2 linked regions of the Microbulbifer sp. A4B17 genome follow. The protein of the gene in region 1 interacts with the protein of each later gene in a pairwise test. Links are inferred from orthologs where the notes say so. Each region holds a gene or a part of one and is shown in the gene's direction. Other genes may lie near its edges. The genes, in order: lpdA and uvrD.

The links.
Region 2: the proteins of lpdA (region 1) and uvrD interact in binary tests that used the Escherichia coli proteins (3 or more experiments, as listed by UniProt). The link is inferred for Microbulbifer sp. A4B17 from one-to-one orthologs.

The regions. Positions count from the first base shown.
Region 1 is NZ_CP029064.1:3,793,735-3,805,133, reverse strand. What follows is about bases 3,718-6,610. They hold lpdA (dihydrolipoyl dehydrogenase), read left to right. Parts: upstream 3,718-4,389; coding sequence 4,390-5,832; downstream 5,833-6,610. Other genes in these bases: sucC (ADP-forming succinate--CoA ligase subunit beta), read left to right, coding at 5,995-6,610; odhB (2-oxoglutarate dehydrogenase complex dihydrolipoyllysine-residue succinyltransferase), read left to right, coding at 3,718-4,324. Outside these bases: BTJ40_RS16725 (succinate dehydrogenase iron-sulfur subunit), read left to right, coding at 1-34; BTJ40_RS16720 (2-oxoglutarate dehydrogenase E1 component), read left to right, coding at 247-3,078; more of odhB, read left to right, coding at 3,125-3,717; more of sucC, read left to right, coding at 6,611-7,161; sucD (succinate--CoA ligase subunit alpha), read left to right, coding at 7,164-8,036; BTJ40_RS16695 (M12 family metallopeptidase), read left to right, coding at 8,445-9,218; BTJ40_RS16690 (MATE family efflux transporter), read right to left, coding at 9,332-10,717; BTJ40_RS16685 (DUF2239 family protein), read right to left, coding at 10,730-11,296. UniProt on the Escherichia coli protein: Lipoamide dehydrogenase is a component of the glycine cleavage system as well as of the alpha-ketoacid dehydrogenase complexes.
Region 2 is NZ_CP029064.1:4,972,188-4,983,688, reverse strand. The notes cover bases 4,974-7,968. They hold uvrD (DNA helicase II), read left to right. Parts: upstream 4,974-5,366; coding sequence 5,367-7,571; downstream 7,572-7,968. Other genes in these bases: BTJ40_RS21830 (TRAP transporter substrate-binding protein), read left to right, coding at 7,804-7,968; hexR (transcriptional regulator HexR), read right to left, coding at 4,974-5,227. Also shown: BTJ40_RS21870 (monovalent cation:proton antiporter-2 (CPA2) family protein), read right to left, coding at 1-32; BTJ40_RS21865 (sodium:proton antiporter), read right to left, coding at 46-1,347; BTJ40_RS21855 (DoxX family protein), read left to right, coding at 1,871-2,266; glutathione transferase GstA, read left to right, coding at 2,382-2,987; BTJ40_RS21845 (multidrug effflux MFS transporter), read right to left, coding at 2,999-4,258; more of hexR, read right to left, coding at 4,373-4,973; more of BTJ40_RS21830, read left to right, coding at 7,969-8,937; BTJ40_RS21825 (acyl-CoA thioesterase), read right to left, coding at 9,007-9,396; BTJ40_RS21820 (TRAP transporter large permease subunit), read right to left, coding at 9,582-10,946; BTJ40_RS21815 (TRAP transporter small permease subunit), read right to left, coding at 10,943-11,501. UniProt on the Escherichia coli protein: A helicase with DNA-dependent ATPase activity. Unwinds DNA duplexes with 3'-5' polarity. Translocates on single-stranded DNA with 3'-5' polarity. Initiates unwinding more efficiently from a nicked substrate than double-stranded DNA.

The DNA.
Region 1 (11,399 bases):
TATCCGCAATATGCTGCTGACCCGTGCCGTGTAAGGGGATGTTGCGGCCGATTATCGGCCCGCTAAGGGTTCGCGTTCTGTGAACCCGGTGCCAGGTAGGGTGCCAAGCAAATGACAAAAGCCGGTTTTAACCGGCAAAAAACTGAAAAGGGGAGGTGGCTTTGTGCGCCTCCCCTTTTGTGAGTGAAAGGAAAGCGCAGTGGCTCAAGAGAAGATCAGCACACTGCAATTGAGGTAGGCATCAACATGCACGAAAGTACCATGGAGCAGCTGTGGCGTAGCTCCCATATCTCCGGGGGCAATGCTGCCTACGTGGAGGAGCTTTACGAGACCTATCTGCACGACCCCAACGGTGTCCCCGAGGAGTGGCGCAATTATTTCGACAGCCTCCCCCGCGTTGAAGGCAGCAGTGATGTTTCCCACGCTGCTGTACGCCAGCACTTTGAGCTGCTCAGCAAGCATCGCGCGCGCCCGGTAGCGGCTCCCGGTGCGGCAGGCTCTGCCAATATCGAGCACGAGCGCAAGCAGATTAAAGTTCTGCAATTGATCGATTCCTACCGTCATCGCGGCCATAAAAAAGCGACCCTCGACCCCTTGGGGCTGATGGCCCGCGAGCAGGTGCCTGACCTGCAGTTGAGCTACCACGGCCTGACCGAAGGTGACTTCGACACCACCTTTAATACCGGCAGCCTGTTTCTCGGCAAAGAAGAAGCAACCCTGCGCGAAATTGTCGAGGGCCTGGAGCGCACTTACTGTGGCAACCTGGGCGCTGAGATCATGCATCTCTCCAACCTGGAAGAGCAGCAGTGGTTCCAGCAGCGTCTTGAGCGCAGCCAGTCCAAAGCCAATTTCGGCACCGATATCCAGATTGAAATTCTGCAGCGTCTCTCTGCTGCTGAAGGTCTGGAGCGCCACCTGGACTCCAAGTACCCCGGCACCAAGCGCTTTGGTGTAGAGGGTGGTGAGAGCCTGATCCCGATGATGGACGCTCTGATCCGTCGCTCCGGCACTTACGGGGTGAAGGAAGTCGTGATCGGTATGGCCCACCGCGGCCGCCTGAATACCCTGGTCAATATCCTCGGTAAAAATCCGGCGGACCTGTTCCAGGAGTTTGAAGGCAAGAAAACTCTCGATACTTCCGGCGACGTGAAATACCACCAGGGCTTCTCCTCCAATGTGATGACTCCCGGTGGTGAAGTTCACCTGGCGCTGGCCTTTAACCCTTCGCACCTGGAAATCAGTGCCCCTGTTGTTGTTGGTTCCGTGCGTGCCCGCCAGGACCGCCGTAAAGATGCAACTGGCGAGAAGGTAATGCCGATCAACATCCACGGCGATGCGGCTTTTGCTGGTCAGGGTGTTGTGCAGGAAACCCTGCAGATGTCCCAGACCCGCGGTTACTACACCGGCGGTACTGTGCACATCGTACTGAATAACCAGGTGGGCTTTACCACCAGCAAGCGCGAAGACGCCCGCTCCACTGAGTACTCCACCGATCCCGCTAAGATGATCGATGCGCCGGTGCTGCACGTAAATGGCGACGACCCGGAAATGGTCGTATTGGCCGCGCTGCTAGCGGTGGACTACCGCTACGAATTTAAGAAAGATATCGTTATCGACCTGGTCTGCTACCGTCGTCGCGGCCACAACGAGACCGATGACCCCTCTGGTACCCAGCCGCTGATGTACCAGACCATCCGCAAGCACAAGACTACCCGCACGCTCTATTCCGAGAAGCTGGTGGGCGAGGGCATCCTGGACAAGGTTGCCGCAGACAAGCTGGCTAACGACTACCGCGACAAACTGGATGCCGGTGAAGACGTTGCTACCGGTCTTGTGAAGAAGCCCGACTCCTCCATGTTTGTGGATTGGAGCCCCTACCTGGGCCACGACTGGAACGAGCCCGCAGATACTGGCTACGCATTGCCGAAACTGCAGGATGTCGCCACGCGCATGACCAATGTGCCCGATGGCATTGTGATGCAGCGCCAGGTCTCCAAAATCTATGAAGACCGCCGCAAGATGGCCGGCGGTGCCCTGCCTCTGAACTGGGGTATGGCGGAAACCCTGGCTTACGGCACACTGCTGGAAGACGGCTTTATGGTCCGTTTCACTGGCGAGGATGTGGGTCGCGGTACCTTCTCCCATCGTCACGCGGTGATTCACAGCCAGAAAGACGGTCAGAGCTATGTGCCTTTGCAGCATATGTTCGAAGACCAGCCGCCTTTCTATATTTACGACTCGCTGCTGTCTGAAGAGGCGGTATTGGCGTTTGAATACGGCTATGCGACCACTACACCTAAGTCTCTGGTGGTGTGGGAAGCTCAGTTTGGTGACTTCGCCAACGGTGCCCAGGTTGTGATCGACCAGTTCATTACTTCCGGTGAGCACAAGTGGGGCCGAATGTGCGGCCTGGTAATGCTGTTGCCGCACGGGTACGAAGGCCAGGGCCCAGAGCACTCCTCTGCACGTCTTGAGCGCTTTATGCAGCTGTGTGCCGAACACAATATCCAGGTGTGTAACGCCACTACCCCTGCGCAGATTTTCCACCTGCTGCGTCGCCAGGCTGTGCGCCCCATGCGTCGTCCTCTGGTAATCATGAGCCCGAAGTGGATTCTGCGCCACAAGCTGGCAACCTCCAGCCTGGAAGAGCTGGCTGAGGGTCGTTTCCACAACGTGATCCAGGACCAGGGCGTAGATCCAGACAAAGTGAAGCGTTTGGTTCTGTGTTCCGGCAAGGTTTACTACCACCTGCTGGAAGCCCGTATGGAGCGCGAGCAGGAAGATGTGGCGTTCGTACGAATCGAGCAGCTGTACCCATTCCCGGACGAAGAGTTTGTGGAAGCGGTTTCCGCATTCAAGAAGATCAAGAGTGTTGCCTGGTGTCAGGAAGAGCCCATGAATCAGGGCGCCTGGTACTCCAGCCAGCACCACTTGCGTCGCCTGTTGTCGGAAACCCATCCGAAGCTGGATCTGGAATACGTGGGCCGCGCCCCATCCGCAGCACCTGCGGCGGGCTATATGTCCACGCACCTTGAAGAACAGAATAAGTTCATCAACGAGGCGCTGACCGTCAAATAACCGGCGGCAGTAATAAGTGAAGAGTCAATCTCAGGAAACAGAAAAAATGACGATCGAGATTAAAGCGCCAACTTTCCCTGAATCTGTTCAGGACGGAACTGTCGCCACCTGGCATAAACAACCCGGTGAAGCTGTGTCCCGCGATGAGCTGATCGTGGATATCGAAACCGATAAAGTTGTGCTGGAAGTTGTTGCACCTGCCGATGGTGCCCTGACTGAAATCATCAAGGGTGAGGGCGATACCGTCCTCTCCAATGAGGTGATTGCCAAGTTTGAAGCGGGCGCTGGCGCAGCCACTGCCCCCGCAGAAGAAAAAGCAGAAGTTCCGGCTGCCGAAGCGGCTGCTCCTGCGGCTGGCGACAAAATTGCTATGCCATCTGCCAAGAAAATGGCTGCTGAGAAGGGCGTAGATCTGGCGGGTGTTGAAGGCACTGGCAAGGGTGGTCGCGTTCTCAAGGAAGACGTAATGAAAGCGGGCACTGCGCCGGCTGCCGCTGCTGCACCTGCCGCCGCTGCTGCTGAAGTTGCGGTTGCTCCGGGTGAGCGCGTAGAGAAGCGTGTTCCTATGACCCGTATGCGTAAGCGTATCGCTGAGCGCCTGCTGGACGCTTCCCAGTCCACCGCCATGCTCACCACCTTTAACGAGGTGAACATGAAGCCGATTATGGACCTGCGCAAGAACTACAAAGACCTTTTCGAGAAGACCCACAACGGCACTCGTCTGGGCTTTATGGGCTTCTTCGTAAAAGCTGCAGTAGAAGCGCTGAAGCGCTACACCGCGGTGAACGCGTCTATCGACGGTAACGATATCGTTTACCACGGTTACCAGGATATCGGTGTAGCGGTTTCCTCTCCGAAAGGCCTGGTTGTGCCGATTCTGCGCAATGCGGAGAACATGGGCCTGGCGGATATGGAAAACAATATCCGCGACCTGGGTGTTCGCGCCCGCGATGGCAAACTGTCTATCGAAGAGATGACTGGCGGTACCTTCACCATCACCAACGGTGGTGTATTCGGTTCCTTGCTGTCCACCCCGATTCTGAATCCACCACAAACCGCAATTCTGGGTATGCACAAAATCCAGGAGCGCCCGATGGCGGTGAATGGCAAGGTGGAAATCCTGCCGATGATGTACCTGGCGCTGTCCTATGACCACCGTCTGATCGACGGTAAGGAAGCTGTTGGCTTCCTGGTGGCGATCAAGGAAATGATCGAAGATCCAGCGCGTATCTTGCTCGAAGTTTAAAAAATAAGTCCAGGGGCCTAAGGGCCCCCTCGATCACACTGCATTAGAAATATCTGGAACTGATCATGTCCGAAAAATTTGACGTAATCGTAATTGGCTCCGGTCCTGGTGGTTATGTCGCTGCCATCCGTGCCGCTCAGCTGGGTCTGAAAACCGCTTGTATCGAAAAGTGGAAAAACAAGGAAGGTAAATACGTAAATGGCGGCACCTGCCTGAACGTAGGTTGTATCCCCTCTAAGGCACTGCTGGACAGCTCCTGGAAGTACCACGAGGCCAAAGACGCTCTCGACGTGCACGGCATTGAAGTCGGCAAGATCAAGATGGATGTGAGCAAGATGATCGAGCGCAAAGGCGAGATTGTTAACAAGCTGACCGGCGGTGTAGCTGGCCTGTTCACAGCTAACAAAGTGACCTCCATTTTCGGCACCGGCAAGCTGCTGGCTAACAAGAAAGTGGAAGTGACTGACGACGAAGGCAACAGCACCGTCTACGAAGCCGAAAACGTCATTCTGGCTTCCGGTTCTGTACCGGTAAATATTCCGCCCGCTCCGGTAGACAACAAAATTATTGTCGATTCCACTGGTGCTCTGGAATTCACTGAAACTCCAAAGCGTTTGGGTGTTATCGGTGCCGGCGTAATTGGTCTGGAGCTGGGCTCCGTATGGAACCGCCTGGGCTCCGAAGTGGTTGTTCTGGAAGCGATGGATAAATTCCTGGCAATTATGGATCAGCAGGTTGCCAAAGAATCCCAGAAAATCTTCAAGAAGCAGGGCCTGGATATCCGCCTCGCTTGCCGCGTAACCGGCTCCGAAGTGAAAGGCGAGGAAGTGGTTGTTACTTACCAGGACAAAGATGGTAAAGAGCACCAGGAAACTTTCGACAAGCTGATCGTCTGCGTTGGCCGTCGCCCTTACACTGAAGGCCTTCTTTCTGAAGATGCCGGTGTGAAGATGGACGAGCGTGGATTCATCTATGTCAACGACCTGTGCATGACTTCTGCTCCGGGCGTATGGGCGATTGGTGACGTGGTACGCGGCCCAATGCTGGCGCACAAGGCCTCAGAAGAAGGTGTTGTGGTTGCCGAGCGCATCGCCGGCCAGAAACCGATGATGAACTACGACGTGATCCCCAACGTTATCTACACTCACCCGGAAATCGCTGCGGTTGGCCGCACTGAAGAACAGGTGAAAGCCGATGGCGAGCCCTACAACGTAGGCAGCTTCCCGTTTGCTATCAATGGTCGCGCTATGGCCGCCAACGATACCCAGGGCTTTGTGAAAATCATTGCTCATGCGGAAACTGACCGCGTACTGGGTGCCCACATCGTTGGCCCGTCTGCCGCAGACCTGGTTCAGCAAGTGGCGATCGCGATGGAATTCGGTTCCAGCGCTGAAGATATCGGTATGACTGTATTTGCACACCCGACTCTGTCTGAGACCGTGAAAGAAGCGGCGTTGGGCGTGAATGGTCATGCGATCCATACCGTAAATCGCAAGAAGCGCAAGTAAGAATATTTTTCGATGTCGGGGCACTAATTATTGATTAATTAGCGCCCCGGTTTCATTTACGGAATTCAGAATTTGCAACGACGGAAATTTTGAGTTTTGTCTTTCAGGTGCAGAGAGATCTGCAATTAATAAACACATTTCACATGTGAATTGGTATTGACTATGAACTTGCATGAGTATCAGGGCAAACAACTGTTTGCGGCATACGGATTGCCGGTTTCCAAAGGCATTGCAGCGGAAACCCCGGCAGCGGCAGTAGCAGCGGCTGACGAAATTGGCGGTGATAAGTGGGTAGTAAAGGCCCAGGTACACGCTGGTGGCCGCGGTAAGGCTGGCGGTGTAAAGCTGGTAGATTCCAAGGCAGAAATTGAAGAGTTTGCCAGGAAGTGGCTGGGCGAGCGTCTGGTAACTTATCAAACAGACGAAAATGGCCAGCCGGTTTCCCGTATCCTGGTTGAAAGCTGCACCGACATTGATCAAGAACTGTACCTCGGCGCTGTTGTTGACCGCTCCACCCGTCGTATCGTTTTCATGGCCTCCACCGAAGGCGGCGTTGAGATCGAGAAAGTAGCGGAAGAGACTCCGGAAAAAATCCTCAAGGCTACCATCGATCCGCTGGTAGGTGCTCAGCCTTACCAGGCGCGTGAGCTGGCTTTCAAACTGGGCCTGAACCCGACCCAGGTTAAGCAGTTCACCAAGATCTTCCTCGGCCTCGCCAAGATGTTCGAAGAAAAAGATCTGGCCCTGCTGGAAATCAACCCGCTGGTAATCACCACCGAAGGCAACCTGCACTGCCTGGACGCCAAAGTGGTAATCGACAGCAACGCCCTGTATCGCCACGCTGATCTGCGCGAAATGCACGATCCTTCCCAGGAAGATTCCCGTGAAGCGCACGCTGCCAAGTTCGACCTGAACTACGTAGCTCTCGATGGCAACATCGGCTGTATGGTAAACGGTGCTGGTCTGGCCATGGGTACCATGGACATCGTAAACCTGCACGGCGGCAAGCCCGCTAACTTCCTGGACGTTGGCGGCGGCGCGACCAAAGAGCGCGTTGTTGAAGCGTTCAAGATCATCCTGTCTGATGAGAACGTTAAAGCCGTACTGATCAATATCTTCGGTGGTATCGTTCGCTGTGACATGATCGCCGAAGGCGTTGTGGGCGCAGTAAAAGAAGTTGGCGTTAAAGTGCCGGTTGTTGTGCGTCTGGAAGGTAATAACGCAGACCTGGGTGCGAAAGTGCTGAGCGACAGCGGCCTGAACATTATCGCGGCGACCAGCCTGACCGATGCGGCTCAGCAAGTGGTTAAAGCTGCGGAGGGTAAATAATCATGTCAGTATTGATTAACAAAGACACTAAAGTAATCTGCCAGGGCTTCACCGGCTCCCAGGGTACTTTCCACTCCGAGCAAGCGATTGCTTACGGCACCAAGATGGTTGGTGGTGTAACTCCGGGTAAAGGCGGCCAGACTCACCTGGGCCTGCCAGTATTCGACACCGTTAAAGAAGCGGTAGAGAAAACCGGTGCTGAAGCTTCTGTAATCTACGTACCTGCGCCTTTCTGTAAGGATTCCATCCTGGAAGCGGCCAACGCAGGTATCAAACTGATTGTTTGTATTACCGAAGGTATCCCGACTCTGGATATGCTCGACGCTAAAGTGAAGTGCGATGAGCTGGGCGTACGCCTGATCGGCCCGAACTGCCCGGGTGTTATCACTCCGGGTGAGTGCAAGATCGGTATTATGCCGGGTCACATCCACAAGCCGGGTAAAGTGGGCATCGTTTCCCGTTCCGGTACCCTGACCTATGAAGCGGTTAAGCAAACCACCGACTACGGCTTTGGCCAATCCACCTGTGTGGGCATCGGTGGTGACCCCATTCCGGGCTCCAACTTCATCGATATCCTGGAAATGTTCCAGAACGATCCGCAGACCGAAGCAATCGTTATGATCGGTGAGATCGGTGGTACTGCTGAAGAAGAAGCAGCTGCTTACATCAAGGAAAATGTTACCAAGCCGGTAGTTTCCTACATCGCTGGTGTAACTGCTCCTCCCGGCAAGCGTATGGGTCACGCGGGCGCGATTATCTCTGGTGGTAAAGGCACCGCTGACGAGAAGTTCGCTGCTCTGGAAGACGCTGGTGTTAAAACCGTGCGCTCCCTGGCTCAGATCGGCGACGCCCTGAAGGAAATTACTGGCTGGTAAGTAATTGCCAACTTTTAGTTTTCAAAAAAGCCACCCATTGGGTGGCTTTTTTTATGCTTGAAAACAGTTCAGGTGATCTGGATAAGGTTGGGATATAATTTATTATATTTCTGTCTTTTACCAATCTTTACATTTTCATAGTGCTTGCAAATTTCTTGATTTTTTAATTTTTCTTCCTGTAGCTGAAAGTTCTTTTCTATTTGTTTTTTTTACTGCTCCTGTTTTTTAGATAAATTAACTTCCCGCTATGTAAGGAATTTTTAGCTTTATTTGTTGGGCGTAATTCAGTGTGCTTTATTGGTGTGGTTTATTGCTTGTGGCTAAGGTGAATATTTTTTTGTGATTTATTTCCTTTTTTAATTTTTTGTCCCTCCATCCGGCCTTTGACTTGTTGTGCATGGTACTGCAGTGTCTATTTTCTTCGAGGTTAATCGTGAAACTAATTTTGAGGGGTGTGGCAGTATGGGGTTAGCTGTAGATAAAAATATTCGAAAAATATCCTACAAGATAAATTTTGGCGGGTTTTCCTTAGGCAGGAATGAGGAGGTTGGTGGGGTTTGGCCAAATGGTGTTGTGAAATATTATGTGCCTTCTAGTTTGGATGCCGGATATATCAGTTCAGTGAAAAAGGCAATGTCACATTGGGAGATTTGTATTTATCGAAAATTCAGGTTTGCTGCAGTTAAATTTCTACAGGTTAATGCGGCTGGACGTGGAGTGGTAACGATTAAAGATGACCGTAACAGTGCGACAGTCGGGTTTACCAATAAAACTGATCAATACTGCGGCGTGGCCTGGCGAACTAACAGGGCTTCTATAGCCTCCCTTCCCCATGAAATAGGGCATACTCTCGGTCTTGCCCATGAGCATATGCGTTCCGATGCCCCTATGTCCGTGCAGAACACACTGGACTCCCTGCAAAAGCAAACCCGCGTCCAGACTTTATCCCGGTTCTTAACACATAATTCTGCTTTCGATGGAAGCTCTATAATGATGTATGACGATCAGGCAAGAGCATTGGGAGTTGTCAGTAATACCCATGATGGCGGTTGTAAAATATCGGCCAATCAGGTGAATAGTTCTACCTGGAATCCCAGTGCTGGGGATCTGGATATGCTTTCATACCTCTATGATGGCAATCGTCAGACCTTGCCCCGTTCTTTTGCTGGCCCCTTGGGCTAAGAGGCGGGAGACGTAACTTTAAAAGGGAGTCAAAGACTCCCTTCAATTTATAAATCTTAACTGAATTTTTAATCGAGGTAATCAGCAGCTACGAATTCCGGCAAAGAATTTACTTAAGCAGATACCCGGGAAGTGTATAAACCATATTTATTCCCCTGGTTGCGACTACGGTGATAAAGTACAAAAGCTGTTAAAACAAGCAGCATCAGTTCTGCAACTGGTCCTGCATACCAGATCCCCACTTCACCAAATATCAACGGTAAAATCAAAATTAATGGCAGTACAAAAATATAGGTTTTTGTCACCCCGAGAATAGCTGCACGTTTGGCATCATCAATGGCCTGGAAAAATGTGCTGATCATCATCAATGGTCCCGCCAAAAAGTAGACAAGCGTCATCATCGGCAGGATACGTGCAACTTCTGCAATAATTTGCGGGTCGCTGACGAACAGGGCTCCCAAAGTGTCTTTTAGTAATAGCACGCCAAGCTGTAATACCAGGCAATAAGAAAAGGCTATTGTCAAAGCTATATTGATACTGCTGTCGGCACGGGACCAGCTTTTAGCACCAAAGTTACTGCCTGCGAGGGTTTGAAATGCCTGGCTTAATCCGAGAAGAGGCAGGAAAATAAAGGTCATGATTCGGGTAGTAATGCCGTAGGCCCCCACTGTTGTATCGTAGTTGGTACTGCTCCAGGCCTGGATACTGAAAATTACAGCGATAGATGTGAGTGATACACCGATGTAGCTCAAGCTGGATGGGAGGCCTAAAGACAGGTACTCAGGCCAGAAATTCCGTTTAATCGAGAGTCGGATAATTTGCATATCAATCACTGGTTGGCCGTAATGACGGTAGCCTGCAATTATCAGAAGGGCAATTGCCTGTGCCAGGGCGGTGCCATAGGCAGAGCCAGCCACACCCATATCCAGGTGGGCGATAAAAATATAATTGAAAATAATGTTGAGCATAACCGATGATAGGGAAACCACGGCCATTAGAGATAATCGCCCTTCGCATCGTAAAGTGTCGGAATTCACTGAGCAGATAAATAGCGTTGGTGAAAGAAATATCAATATTGTTAAATAGGTGTACCCCATCTCTGCAAGGTCTACCGAGCCATTGGCAATCAATAATGTTAATTGTTTGCCTCCAGCTAAAAAAAGCAATATTAATAAAATGCAAACAATTAGTGCCAGTGTAATGGCTTGAGAGAAGGCCTTCTTCGCTTTATCTATATCCCTTGCACCAAGTAATCTGGCCTGGACACTCGAATATCCACTGGAAATCAATGAAGAAAGCGCTATCAGAAACATAAACACTGGAAAGGTCAAAGTCACTGCGGCTAGTGCCTCGGCTCCTACATACTCCCCCAGGAAGTAGGCATCCAATAAAGTAAAAGAACCGTTTACCAGCATTATTAGAATAATAGGCGCAGCCGTTTTAAAGAAAACCGGCAGCAAGTCCCCACTAACAAATATATTGTCTTGTTGTTCACTCATAGTAAGTCCGTTTTAAAGTTTGCCGCTGTGCATCTCTGCAATCTCTTCAAATTTACTGAATACTAGCTTTTTAAGGTCACTCGGCCATGAGTGGATGGCTTTTTTAAAACTGATCCTACTGTTCCTATACAGAGCACGACTGGCTTCCTCGAAGCCTGGAGTATCCCCTGCAACTAACAACATGAACTTATCCAGTTCCTGTTGTTTGCGGGTGATGCGCTCTTCAGGAGAAACCTGTTTTTGTGCCTGCTCAACCAGCTTACGAAGTGTGACGGAGGCACCGCCGGGCTGCTGACTCAGCCACTCCCAGTGGCAGGGAAGCAGGGTAATCTCCCTGGGAATAACTCCTAATTTGGGACGTCCGCGCTTGGCCTTGTGGGCCGCGGTATCTGCAGCTGATACTGCCAACACCTCCTCCGTGTCCCCATGCCAATCCACTTCAACCCGTTTACAGCTTTGGGCCTCGAAAACAATGGGTTCATGGTTTGCCCCCATATTTTTCACTTGGCGAATAACGACTTCCAGTGATCCTCGGGCGATGATCTGTTGCTGATCGATAGCGATATAGTCGGTGCTCAAAGTTTTGTTCCTTATTTACCCGGATTAAATATTTTTATCCGGGTAAATGTAGTTCGTCGGCTAGTTAACCTGCAAGTGTAATTTTCTGCCGAATGGCGATATT
Region 2 (11,501 bases), 1.2 Mb from region 1 along the record:
ACTGCCTCAATAAGGAAGCCGGAGTGTTCCATTTGTTCGTTATCGCTATTTGGCTGTCTGTTGCTGGGGTTTGTCGCGCTCCGGTTCAGCAAATTCCCGGCTGCGACGGATCAATGGCGCTATGGTAGAGCCCTGTACGACGATAGAAAAGAGCACCACGCCATAGGTCATTACCACCCACAGGTAGCGCAGGTCCTGACCCTGCACAAAGGCACTACCGGCGGGGATAGACATCGCCAGCGCCAGCGCCAATCCCCCTTTCAGTCCCCCCCAGATTAAAATCCGGTTGGTATAGGGGTGGTACTTGCGGCGGCTCTTCAAATACAGAAAGGGAATGCCCACAGCGAAAACCCGGGCGGTGAGGACAATCACAATACCCACAGCCATCAGCAGGTAGTCGGAGGGGCGCAGGTCAATGGTGATCAGGAACAGTCCCACCAACAGGAAGAGCAAGCCGTTGAGGAAGTCTTCGGTAATACTCCAGAAATTATCCAGTTCGTGCTGGCTCACCCGGGAGAAGCCGCGTTCGCGGGTAAAGTTGCCGATAATGATGCCGCTCACCACCATCGCCAAGGCACCGGAGACGCCGAGGACATTGGCCAGGGAGAAACCGGCGGTGGGAATAACCATGGTCAGCATCAATTCCAGGCTGTGATCATTGGTGCAGCAAATGGCCCAGTGGAAAACACCACCAATGATCAGTCCCAGCAGAATGCCTCCCAGAGCCTCAACGGCGAACAGTTCTGCCACTGCCGGCACCGTGGGTTGTCCGCCCTCGAAAGCGAGGGCGTATATCACCGCGAAAATTACGATGCCGAAGCCATCGTTAAACAGGGACTCACCCTCCACCTGGATAGAAACCTGCTCCGGGGCCTTCAGGTTTTTCATAATTGCCAGTACGGCGATAGGGTCGGTAGGCGAAATCAGCGCACCAAATAACAGGCAGTAAACAAATGCCACTGGCATATTGATCAGCATCAGGAACCAGTACAGCAGTGCTCCCACTAAAAAGGTGGAAATCAGGGTGCCGACAATGGCGAGAAGACCGATTTCGAGTTTCTGGTTGCGCAGTTCCAGCAGGTCGATATGTAAGCTGCCGGCGAATAGAAGGAACCCGAGCATTCCCTTAAGCAGGATATCCTCAAGGTTGAGCAGAGGGAGTAGCTGGTCTGCCCAAGTGCGCAGCTCCACCACCCCCAGTTTACCCAGTGCGGTGACCAGTAGTGACAAAGCCAGGGCGCCAGCAGTAATGGCAATCGTGTTTTGAGCGCGCAATACGTATTGATTCAGGAAGCCCAGAAATACTGATACGGCGGCAAGAAAACAAAAGGTGTAATAAACTTCCATGCCGTGTGTGGACTCCAGCGCTGAAAAATTCTCGGGTGGTTTAACGCCGTATCGGGGAGCGCCCCTGCGGCAATTTATATGGTGGTAAGCGTGCCGTTATTGTAGTCGTGCAGAGGCTGCTCGAATTTCCTTGGGATGGATATGGGGCAACAGGATTACACTGGGGCGGACCACGCGGGCACAAGCGGCCAACTCCCTCTATATGGGCGCGCAATTGTAGCGGCTCATGAGCACCACACAACTGCATTTTTCATTTTTGCGTTCAAGCGGATTTCATCCCTCTCCCCACAAAAAGCTCATAAATGCCTTAGCTTTTTAAATATCATTTCGTTACTTTTCCGCAGCCTGTTAGTACAGTTCCACATGTAATTAAAAATAAAAGGATGATTATTGCGCCAAAAGGAGCTTTTGACCTTTTAGGGGTAAAGGAAGCCTCGGTCGACACCAGGAAATGCTGCGACAGTGTCTACACTATTTGTGAGTCCATACCCATCAATGCGCAATGTAGATCGAGGAAGTGGTAGTGAATCATCCGATATTGTGCGACACCTCAAAGCTGGTTGGCCGGGTTCTGATGTCGCTTATCTTTATTCGTGCTGGCTGGAATAAAATTGGCGGCTACGAAATGACAGAAGACTTCATGGTGTCCATGGGCATACCCGGTTTCATTCTGCCACTGGTGATCGTAGTAGAGCTGGTGGGCGGGCTCGCAGTTCTACTGGGGATATTCACCCGAATCTCAGCTTTTATCCTCTTCCTTTTCTGCCTTGCCTCAGCTTTTCTGATACACCTGGCCCCGGGTGATGCGGCTGAGATGACCAACTTTATGAAAAACATCACTATTGCCGGTGGTTTCCTGATTCTCACCTGTGCCGGTGCCGGTCGCTTCAGTCTGGATCATTGGATTCGCGGTAAATAGATTTCTGCATCAGCGGGATTAAGGGTGTTAAATCTGTAGCACTTGAGGTGTTGTCGGGAAAAACTAATCTGCGCCTATACTGCTGAGAAATGGGCTATTACCCCAGGGGATCACCATGAAGCTCTTTTATGCACCGGGTGTGTGTTCTCTATCACCTCATATAGTCGCTTGTGAGGCGGGTATTGATCTGGAACTGCAGAAGGTCAATTTAAAAAACCACGAGCTGGGAAACGGCGACGACTTCACAAGGATAAACCCAAAAGGATATGTACCCGCACTGCAACTTGAGGGGGGTGAAGTGCTTACTGAAGGTCCTGCGATTGTTCAGTTTCTGGCGGAGCAAAAACCCGATGCACAGTTAGCGCCAGCGGTGGGTACCCTGGCCCACTACCGGGTCTTGGAGTGGCTGAATTTTCTCAGCGCAGAGGTCCATAAATTATTCAGACCACTTTTCTGGAATGGTACAGAGAAGGAACAAGAGTACTCCAGGGAGCGGCTAATCCACTGGTTTGATTATATCGAGGGGTGCCTGAATAAGGACTATTTAATGGGGGACAGTTTCTGCGTTGCCGATGCTTACTTGTATGTGCTTTCGCGGTGGTTGAAGCTTCAGCAGTTTGATATGTCACGTTGGCCCCAGCTTCAGGCTTTCCAGAAGCGCATGGAAGAGCGGCCAGCAGTACAGCGGGCCCTTCAAGAAGAGGGGTTGGAAGCTGTATAAAAAAGCCTCAATTAACGTGGGGTAAACCTCCGGCTAGCCGGTATATCTGATTCTATCGGTTTGCGTGCCCTGGCCAGGAAAAGTGCGGATAGCAGTGCCACAAAGGCACAACCTGCCATTGATCCTGCAATAGGTGTCAGGGTTCCTGTATGCAGGCTGCTTACCAGTCCACCCAATATACCCCCTGTGATAAATATGGTGGCGCCATAGAGTGCATTAGCGCTGCCACTGATTTTCGGGAAAAACTCCAGGTAACAGGCGGCGGCGTTGGGCCCGGTAATTCCGATGGAACTCATTACCAAAACCAGTGGAATCATCCACAGGGTTAACTCTTTAACCCCGGTCATGGTACCCAGAACTAACAGTCCGCACCCCAATAACTGCAAGGCAATACCCGCCAAGAGGATATTGCGCGGCTCGAAAAAGTTCAGCAGGCGGATATTCACCTGAACCATAAAGATTAGTCCGAGCACGCAGATACCGAAAAACAGCGGAAACTGATTCGCGCTAACACCGAAATAATCCATAAACACAAAGGGCGCGGTGGTGATGTAGATAAACATCGAACCGCTGACACAGGCCTGTGCAATCAGGAACCCAATCGCGCGGGGGTTGCGCAAAACCTGGCCGTAGCTGCCTACGAGAGACTTTAGCGGCATTAACTGACGGCGCGCTCGGGTAAAGCGGGAGACGGTCTCCGGCAGTAGCAGCTGCACTAATACGAGCATTGCCAGAGCGTACAGTAACAAAAAGACGAAAATACTCTGCCAGCCGCCCACGGCTAGCAATGCAGAACCGATCACCGGGGCGATCAGCGGTGCAATGAGCATGATGGTGCTGATCAAGGAAATTATTTTTGCCGCTTCACGGCCACTGTGCAGGTCGCGCACTATGGCGGCGCAGATCACTGTGGCAAAGCCGCCGCCGACCGCCTGGAAAAAGCGCAGGATAATCAGTTGGTCTACATGATCGGTAAACAGGACCAACAGGGAGCTGACCATATAAATGCTGAGGCCGATAGTTCCTACCAAACGCCTCCCCCAGCGATCCGATAGCGGCCCGCCAAACAGCTGCCCGAGGGCAAAGCCCAGCAGGAAGCTGGATACCGAGTACTGCACCCGCTCAACTTCTGTATCCAGGGCTGCAGCCATCGACGGAATTGCGGGCAGGTAGCTATCGATCGAAAAAGGTGTCAGGGAAACGAGGGCGGCAAGCCACACCACCAGCCAGCGCGGTGCTTTGTCTTCCGTGGTCGAAGCGGTGGATGTCATCTTGTTGCTCTGGTACAGCCTGGAGGGATCTCCCCGAAAACGCAATTGGCGGGAAAAGGCTATGGTGGAGACGGGCGGGCAACTATCCAGTGCCCACCTTGGATAAGTGGGAGTTTAGTGCTTGTCTTCCCGCAATGTGTACAGTCCCTGCTTCAGTTTCAACAGGTGCTCCTGTAGCTGAGGGCCTTTGCGCTGGGCTACACCGATGGCGAGCACATCAATCACCACCAGGTGAGCAATGCGTGAGGACAGCGGTGTGTAGATCTCGATATCTTCTTCCACATCCACTTCCAGGGGGATGCTGGCTTGTTGTGCCACCGGCGAGCCGCTGGGCGCCAGGCCAACCACCAGAGCACCTTGCTCTTTTGCCATGCTCATGGAGCGAAGCAGCGCCTTGGTGCGACCGCTCTGGGAGATAGCCACGACTACGTCTCCCGGTTGCATGGACATGGCCGACATATTCTGGATGTGGTGGTCCGAGTGGGCGGCGGTGGCCAGTTGCAGGCGGAAGAACTTGTGCTGGGCATCGGCGGCGACAGCACCGGAGGCACCAAAACCGAAGAATTCCACCCGCTTGGAGGCGGCCATTGCCGTGACTGCGGCCTCAAGGGCGCGGTCGTCAATTCTATCGCGAACTTTCAGCAGGGTATCCACCGTGGAGTCGAAAACCTTGCGCTTGTACTCGGCAATGGTGTCCGTTTCCGTAACCGCAATCTGGCCAAAGCTGGGGCTGGAAGCCAGCTGCTGCGCCAGGTTCAGCTTGAACTCCTGGAATCCGGAGCAGCCCACGGCGCGACAAAAGCGCACCACAGTAGGTTCACTCACCTGGGCTTCAGTGGCCAGGTCGACGATACGCATATGAATGATTTCATCGGGGTTGGCGAGAATATACTCCGCCACCTTGCGCTCTGATTTGCGCATGGATGACAGTTGTTCACTGATTCGTTGCGTTACTTCCGCCGGTTTCACAGGACTTCCTTCTCTATGCCAGTTGGCGCAGTTTAGCTGCTGTGCCCTCCGCTGGCGAGCGACATTACATTGTCAGGCAGGGCAAAATCCTGTTTATTTACACAGGTCTTGTGCATCAGCTCTGGTACAATCTTCGCCCATGGACGTATCTCAGATTTTAGACCCCCTCAACGACGCCCAGCGCGAAGCAGTAGCTGCCGCGCCCGGCAATCAATTGGTTCTGGCCGGTGCCGGCTCGGGCAAGACCCGGGTGCTGGTACACCGCATCGCCTGGCTGATGCAGGTGGAGGGCGCCTCGCCCTACTCCATTATGGCGGTAACCTTTACCAACAAGGCGGCCCGCGAGATGCGCGCCCGTATCGAAGAGCTGCTGGGGGTGAATACCTTTGGCATGTGGGTGGGCACCTTCCACGGCCTGGCTCACCGCCTGCTCAGGGCTCACTGGCAAGAAGCCAAGTTGCCGCAGAATTTCCAGATTCTGGATTCCGATGACCAGCTTCGCCTGATCAAGCGGATACAGGCAGATCTGGGGCTGGATGATAAGAAGTGGTCACCGCGTGAAACCCAGTGGTGGATTGGCGCGCAGAAAGATGAAGGTCTGCGTCCGCAATATATCAATGCCGGCGCCGATCCCTGGTTGCAGACCATGGTGCGAATCTACTTCGCCTATGAAGAGGCCTGTCAGCGCGGTGGATTGGTGGATTTCGGTGAGCTGCTGCTACGCGCCCACGAGCTCTGGCTGAATAACGACGCTATTCTGGCCCACTACCGACGGCGCTTCCCCCATATCCTGGTGGATGAGTTCCAGGATACCAACACGATTCAATATGCCTGGCTGCGCCTACTTGCCGGTGAGCAGTGCCATATCACCGCCGTGGGTGACGATGACCAGTCCATCTACGGCTGGCGCGGTGCCAAGATCGAGAATATCCAGCACTTTTCCACAGATTTACGAGAAGTGCAGACGGTGCGACTGGAGCAGAACTACAGATCCACCTCCACCATTCTGAACGCGGCTAATGCGGTGATCGCTAATAACAGTGGTCGCTTGGGCAAGGAGTTGTGGACCAAGGGCGAAGAGGGTGAGCCCATCGCCGTCTACGCGGCCTACAACGAACAGGATGAATCGCGCTTTATTGTCGAGCGCATCAATGACTGGGTGCGCGACGGTAATCGCCGCGACAGCATCGCTATCCTCTACCGCTCCAATGCCCAATCCCGGGTACTTGAAGAGGGGCTTTTGCGCGAGCAGGTGCCCTACCGTATCTATGGCGGCCAGCGCTTCTACGAGCGCCTGGAAATCAAGAATGCCCTGTCTTATTTACGCCTGATTACCAACCGCGATGATGATACTGCGTTTGAACGAGTGGTGAATACGCCCACCCGTGGCATCGGTGCGCGCACTGTAGAGATGGTGCGTTCTTATGCCCGGGAGCAGGGCTGCTCCCTGTGGCAGGCGGCCAAGCTGATGTTGCAGCAACGGGTATTGGCTGCTCGCGCCGGCAATGCCCTGCAGAGCTTCCTGGACCTGATTAACCAGCTGGCAGCGAATGCAGAAGATAAAGAGTTGGATGCTATTGCTGAGGATGTGATCGAAAACAGCGGTTTGCTGGAGTTTCACGGCAAAGAGAAAGGCGAGAAAGGCCAAACACGGGTGGAGAACTTGCAGGAACTGGTCACTGCCTGTCGCGGCTTTACCGGTGCAGGCCTGCCCGAGGGAGAGGAAGATGAGGAGGAAATTCCCCTTCTTAACCAGTTCCTCGACAGCGCTGCCCTTGATGCCGGTGAAGGCCAGGCGGATGAGTTTGAGGATGCCGTCCAGCTGATGACCCTGCACTCCGCCAAAGGTCTGGAGTTTCCCCTGGTATTTATGGCGGGTGTGGAAGAAAACCTGTTCCCCCACAAGATGTCGGCGCAGGAGCCCGGCCGCATGGAGGAGGAGAGACGCCTCTGCTACGTGGGTATCACCCGCGCCATGCGCAAGCTATACATTACCTACGCGGAAAACCGGCGTCTGTTTGGCAGCGAAACCTATAACAGCCCTTCCCGCTTTATCGGCGAAATTCCGTCCAAGTTTGTACAAGAAGTGCGCCTGAAGACCGAAATTTCCCGCCCTCTCTATCAGGCGGACTACGGCAAGGTAGGCCAGTTTTCCGACCCGGCGCCAGACTTCGATGATTTGCCCCCGCTGGTTCTGGGAGGGCGAGTGGACCATGCCAAGTTTGGTGAAGGAACTGTCATTGAGTTTGAGGGAACGGGTCCTCGAATGCGGGTGCTGGTTAATTTTGACGATGTTGGCGACAAGAGGCTGATACTTTCAATGGCCAAGTTGCAGCCGCTTTAAGTGATGGCTTGAGCTGGCACTGAGCGTTAAATACTGAGTGCCGGAGCATGTCGGTACTGAGAGACATGCAGAATTGAAAGTTAGATGGTGGTGAATGGATTCCAGCGGTAGCGGGAATCCATTCAAAATACCAGGGTCAAATCACAGAGGACCTCCCCTGAAGACCTAAGATGGCGACCAAAGCGTCTGCCGATAATTTGTACAATACAAAAATAACGATAAATTAGTAGCAATGAAAAAACTCAATTGGTACCCGGCCATCATTCTCGGGCTCTTAGCCCTGCTCGCCATTACCTTCGCCGCCCTGGTAGCTTCCCGTGCAGCAATGGGTCCTGCCCAGCACTTTTCCGCAGAGGGTAATAAAGAGCTGTTCGAGTGGAAATTAGTTACTACCTGGCCCAAGAACTTCCCTGGCCTCGGCAGTGCGCCGGAGCGTTTTGCCAAGAAAGTCGAGGCGATGTCAGCCGGGCGTCTCAGGATCAAAGTGTACGGTGCCGGTGAGTTGGTGCCTGCCCTTGGCGTATTTGGTGCTGTATCGGAAGGCGCCGCGCAGATGGGGCATGGCGCGGCCTATTACTGGAAAGGCAAGGTGCCTGCTGCCCAGTTTTTTACCGCGGTGCCTTTTGGCTTGAATGCCCAGGAAATGAATGGTTGGTTGCACCACGGTGGTGGTCTCGAACTCTGGGAGGAGATCTACGAGCCCTTTAACCTGATCCCACTTGCGGGGGGCTCCACCGGTGTACAGATGGCGGGCTGGTTTAACAAACCGATCAAGTCGGTGAAGGATTTAAAGGGCCTAAAGATGCGTATTCCTGGCCTGGGTGGTGAGGTTTTAAACCGCGCTGGCGGCACTGCGGTGACCATTCCCGGTGGAGAACTCTACACCGCCCTCCAGACTGGAGTGATTGATGCCACCGAATGGGTGGGCCCTTACAACGATCTCGCTTTTGGTTTCCACCAGGTCGCCGAGTATTACTACTACCCAGGGTGGCATGAGCCGGGCTCTATCCTGGAATTTATCGTTAATAAAAAGGCATTCGAAAAACTGCCTGCTGATTTGCAGGAAATAGTGCGGGTCGCCGCCCGCGAAGCCAACCAGGATATGCTGGACGAATATACGGCACGTAATAACCGGGCCCTCAAGGAGCTGGTAGAAGAGCACGGGGTAAAAGTGGAGCGCTTGCCGGAGGATGTTCTGTCTCACCTGAAGAAGATCAACAACGAAATTATGCAGGAGACGGCGCAGCAGGACCCGGAGTTTGCCCGTGTTTACAAAGCCTTTAAGGAATTTGAACGGGATGTGAAGCCCTACCACGAGATCAGTGAAGAGGCTTACTACCAGGCGAGAGAGTTAAAGGAAGATTAGCGGCCAACTACTGGGCCGATGATATTGCCGGCTGTGTTGCACTACAGCCGGCAAACTCGAAACCTACAATCAGGGCAGCGGTCTGGTACGGCCGGCATCGTCGATAGCGACAAATACAAACTCACCCTCGGTGACCTTGACCTGCTCACCGGAATCCACCCGCGTCAGCCAAACCTCAACCATGGTACGAATCGAGGAGCGCCCTTCTTCAATGGCTTCCGCATAGCAGCTGACTGTTGAGCCAACCGGAACCGGGCGCAGGAAAACCATGCTGCCCACCGCAACAGTTGTGACACGGCCGCGCGCCATGGTTTGCGCGAGAATGGCGCCAGCGAGGTCCATCTGCGACATCAGCCAACCGGCAAAAACATCCCCCTGCGGATTGGTATCGCGGGGCATAGCCAGGGTTTGCAGGGTTAGCGTGCCTGTGGGTTGCGGATCTTCATCGAGAGCTGACAGTGCGGACATCGGGTACTCACAGATTGTTAGAGTTATTGGTTTCCACTACTGGAATGGTGGCGCATTCTAGCACAATTTGACCAGTAATTGACCAGAATAAATTTCGGCCTTTAGTCGGCCGTAGACGCGTTTTTGGCCGTTGGTGCTGCCTCTCAGTCTATGGACGGCTCTCCACATGTCGCAGATCACTGTTGCTGAACCACCCCCGGCAACCAAGTGGCCAGGGCCGGCCATATCGCCAGCAGGCACAGCAGTAAAAGTTGGATGGCAATAAAAGGCGCTACCCCGCGATAGATGGCCGATGTGGCCACAGAACTGGGGGCCACCCCGCGCAGGTAAAAGAGAGCAAACCCAAATGGAGGCGTTAGGAAAGAGGTTTGCAAATTGATGGCAATCATAATGCCGAGCCACACCGGATCGACGCCCATTGCCAGCAGTACCGGGCCCACAATTGGTACCACTACAAAGGTGATTTCGATAAAGTCGAGGATGAAGCCCAGCAGGAAGATTACCAGCATCACCAACAGTGTCGCACCGATTACCCCCCCGGGCAGGCTGTGGAAAAATCCTGTCACCAGCTCTTCGCCGTTGTAACCGCGAAATACCAGAGAAAATAATGAAGCGCCAATCAATATGGCGAAAACCATTGCCGAGACCTGAAGTGTACTGCGGCCGATTTCCCCGGCGCGCTTAAAGCTTAGAGCTCCGCGACTGGATGCCAGTAACGCCGCCCCCAGCGCGCCGACGGCTGCTGCTTCCGTGGGGGTGGCAGCGCCAACGATGATTGACCCAAGCACAATCAGCATTAAGGCAATCGGGGGCAAAAGGCTGCGAATCAGTTGGGCCTTATCCACTTCTGGAGGCTCACTGGTCTCCGTGGGTTTGGGGCGACGGGCGATAAATAATAGATAAATGATATAGGCGGCCACCAGCAGTAAGCCGGGAATAATTGCCCCCACAAACAGATCCCCCACGCTGACCGGCTTGGGATTGAAAATACCTGCAGACAGTTGTGCCTGTTGGTAGGCATTGGAGAGGGTGTCACCCAGTAGAACCAAGGCAATAGAGGGGGGGATAATTTGCCCGAGGGTACCGGTGGCACAGATAGTGCCGGTGGCCAGTTTGGGGGAATAGCCGTTTTTTAACATGGTGGGCAGTGACATCAGCCCCATGGTGACTACAGTTGCACCGACAATGCCAGTGCTGGCGGCGAGTAGTGCGCCCACTACAACCACGGAAATGGCGAGTCCCGAGGGGGCGCCCATAAAGGCTTTGCTCAGATTAACCAGCAAATCCTCGGCAATCTTGGCTCGCTCAAGTATCACTCCCATAAGCACAAATAACGGAACGGCAACCAAAGTGCCGTTTTGCATAATGCCGTAGAGGCGATCGGGGAAGGCGCGCAATAACTCGGCATCGAATAGGCCATACACAATACCCAGGCCCGCTGATAGCAAGGCTGTACCTGCGAGAGTAAAAGCTACAGGGTAACCGAACATAAGCAGGGCACAGACGGCTGCAAACATCAGAAAGGGAATTAGCTCAATCACACTTCGGCCCCTTCTACCTGCTTCAATACTGTTTTTGATGATGACATTGGGGTGGGCTGTTGTTGGGGCAGCATCAATTGCACCAGTGCACGAATAAATTGGGCCAGTCCCGCCAGGGCCAGAGTGACGGCAGATAGAGGAATCAGGCTTTTCAGTAAAAACACTCCCGGTAGGCCACCGGCATTTGCACTGTCTTCAAAAACTGACCAACTATTCAGTACAAAGTGCCAGCTACTTATAAATAGAAAGGCGCAGACGGGTAAGAGGAACACCAGATAGCCAATTGCATTGATCCAGGCTTTGGCCCGGGCGCTCATCCTGCGGTAGAAAACATCCACTCGGACATGGGAGTCGGTTTGTAGTGCATATGCCAGCCCCAGCATAAAGGCGGCACCGTGCAGGTAAATCACAGATTCCTGTAAGGCGATAGAGCCGGTGTTGAAGCCGTGACGCATCACCACAACAAAGCTTTGTAACAGGACCATGGCCCAGGTGAACCAGGACAGCAGTTGCCCCGTATGACTGGTCAGGCGCTCAAGTGCCTGCGCACCGAAC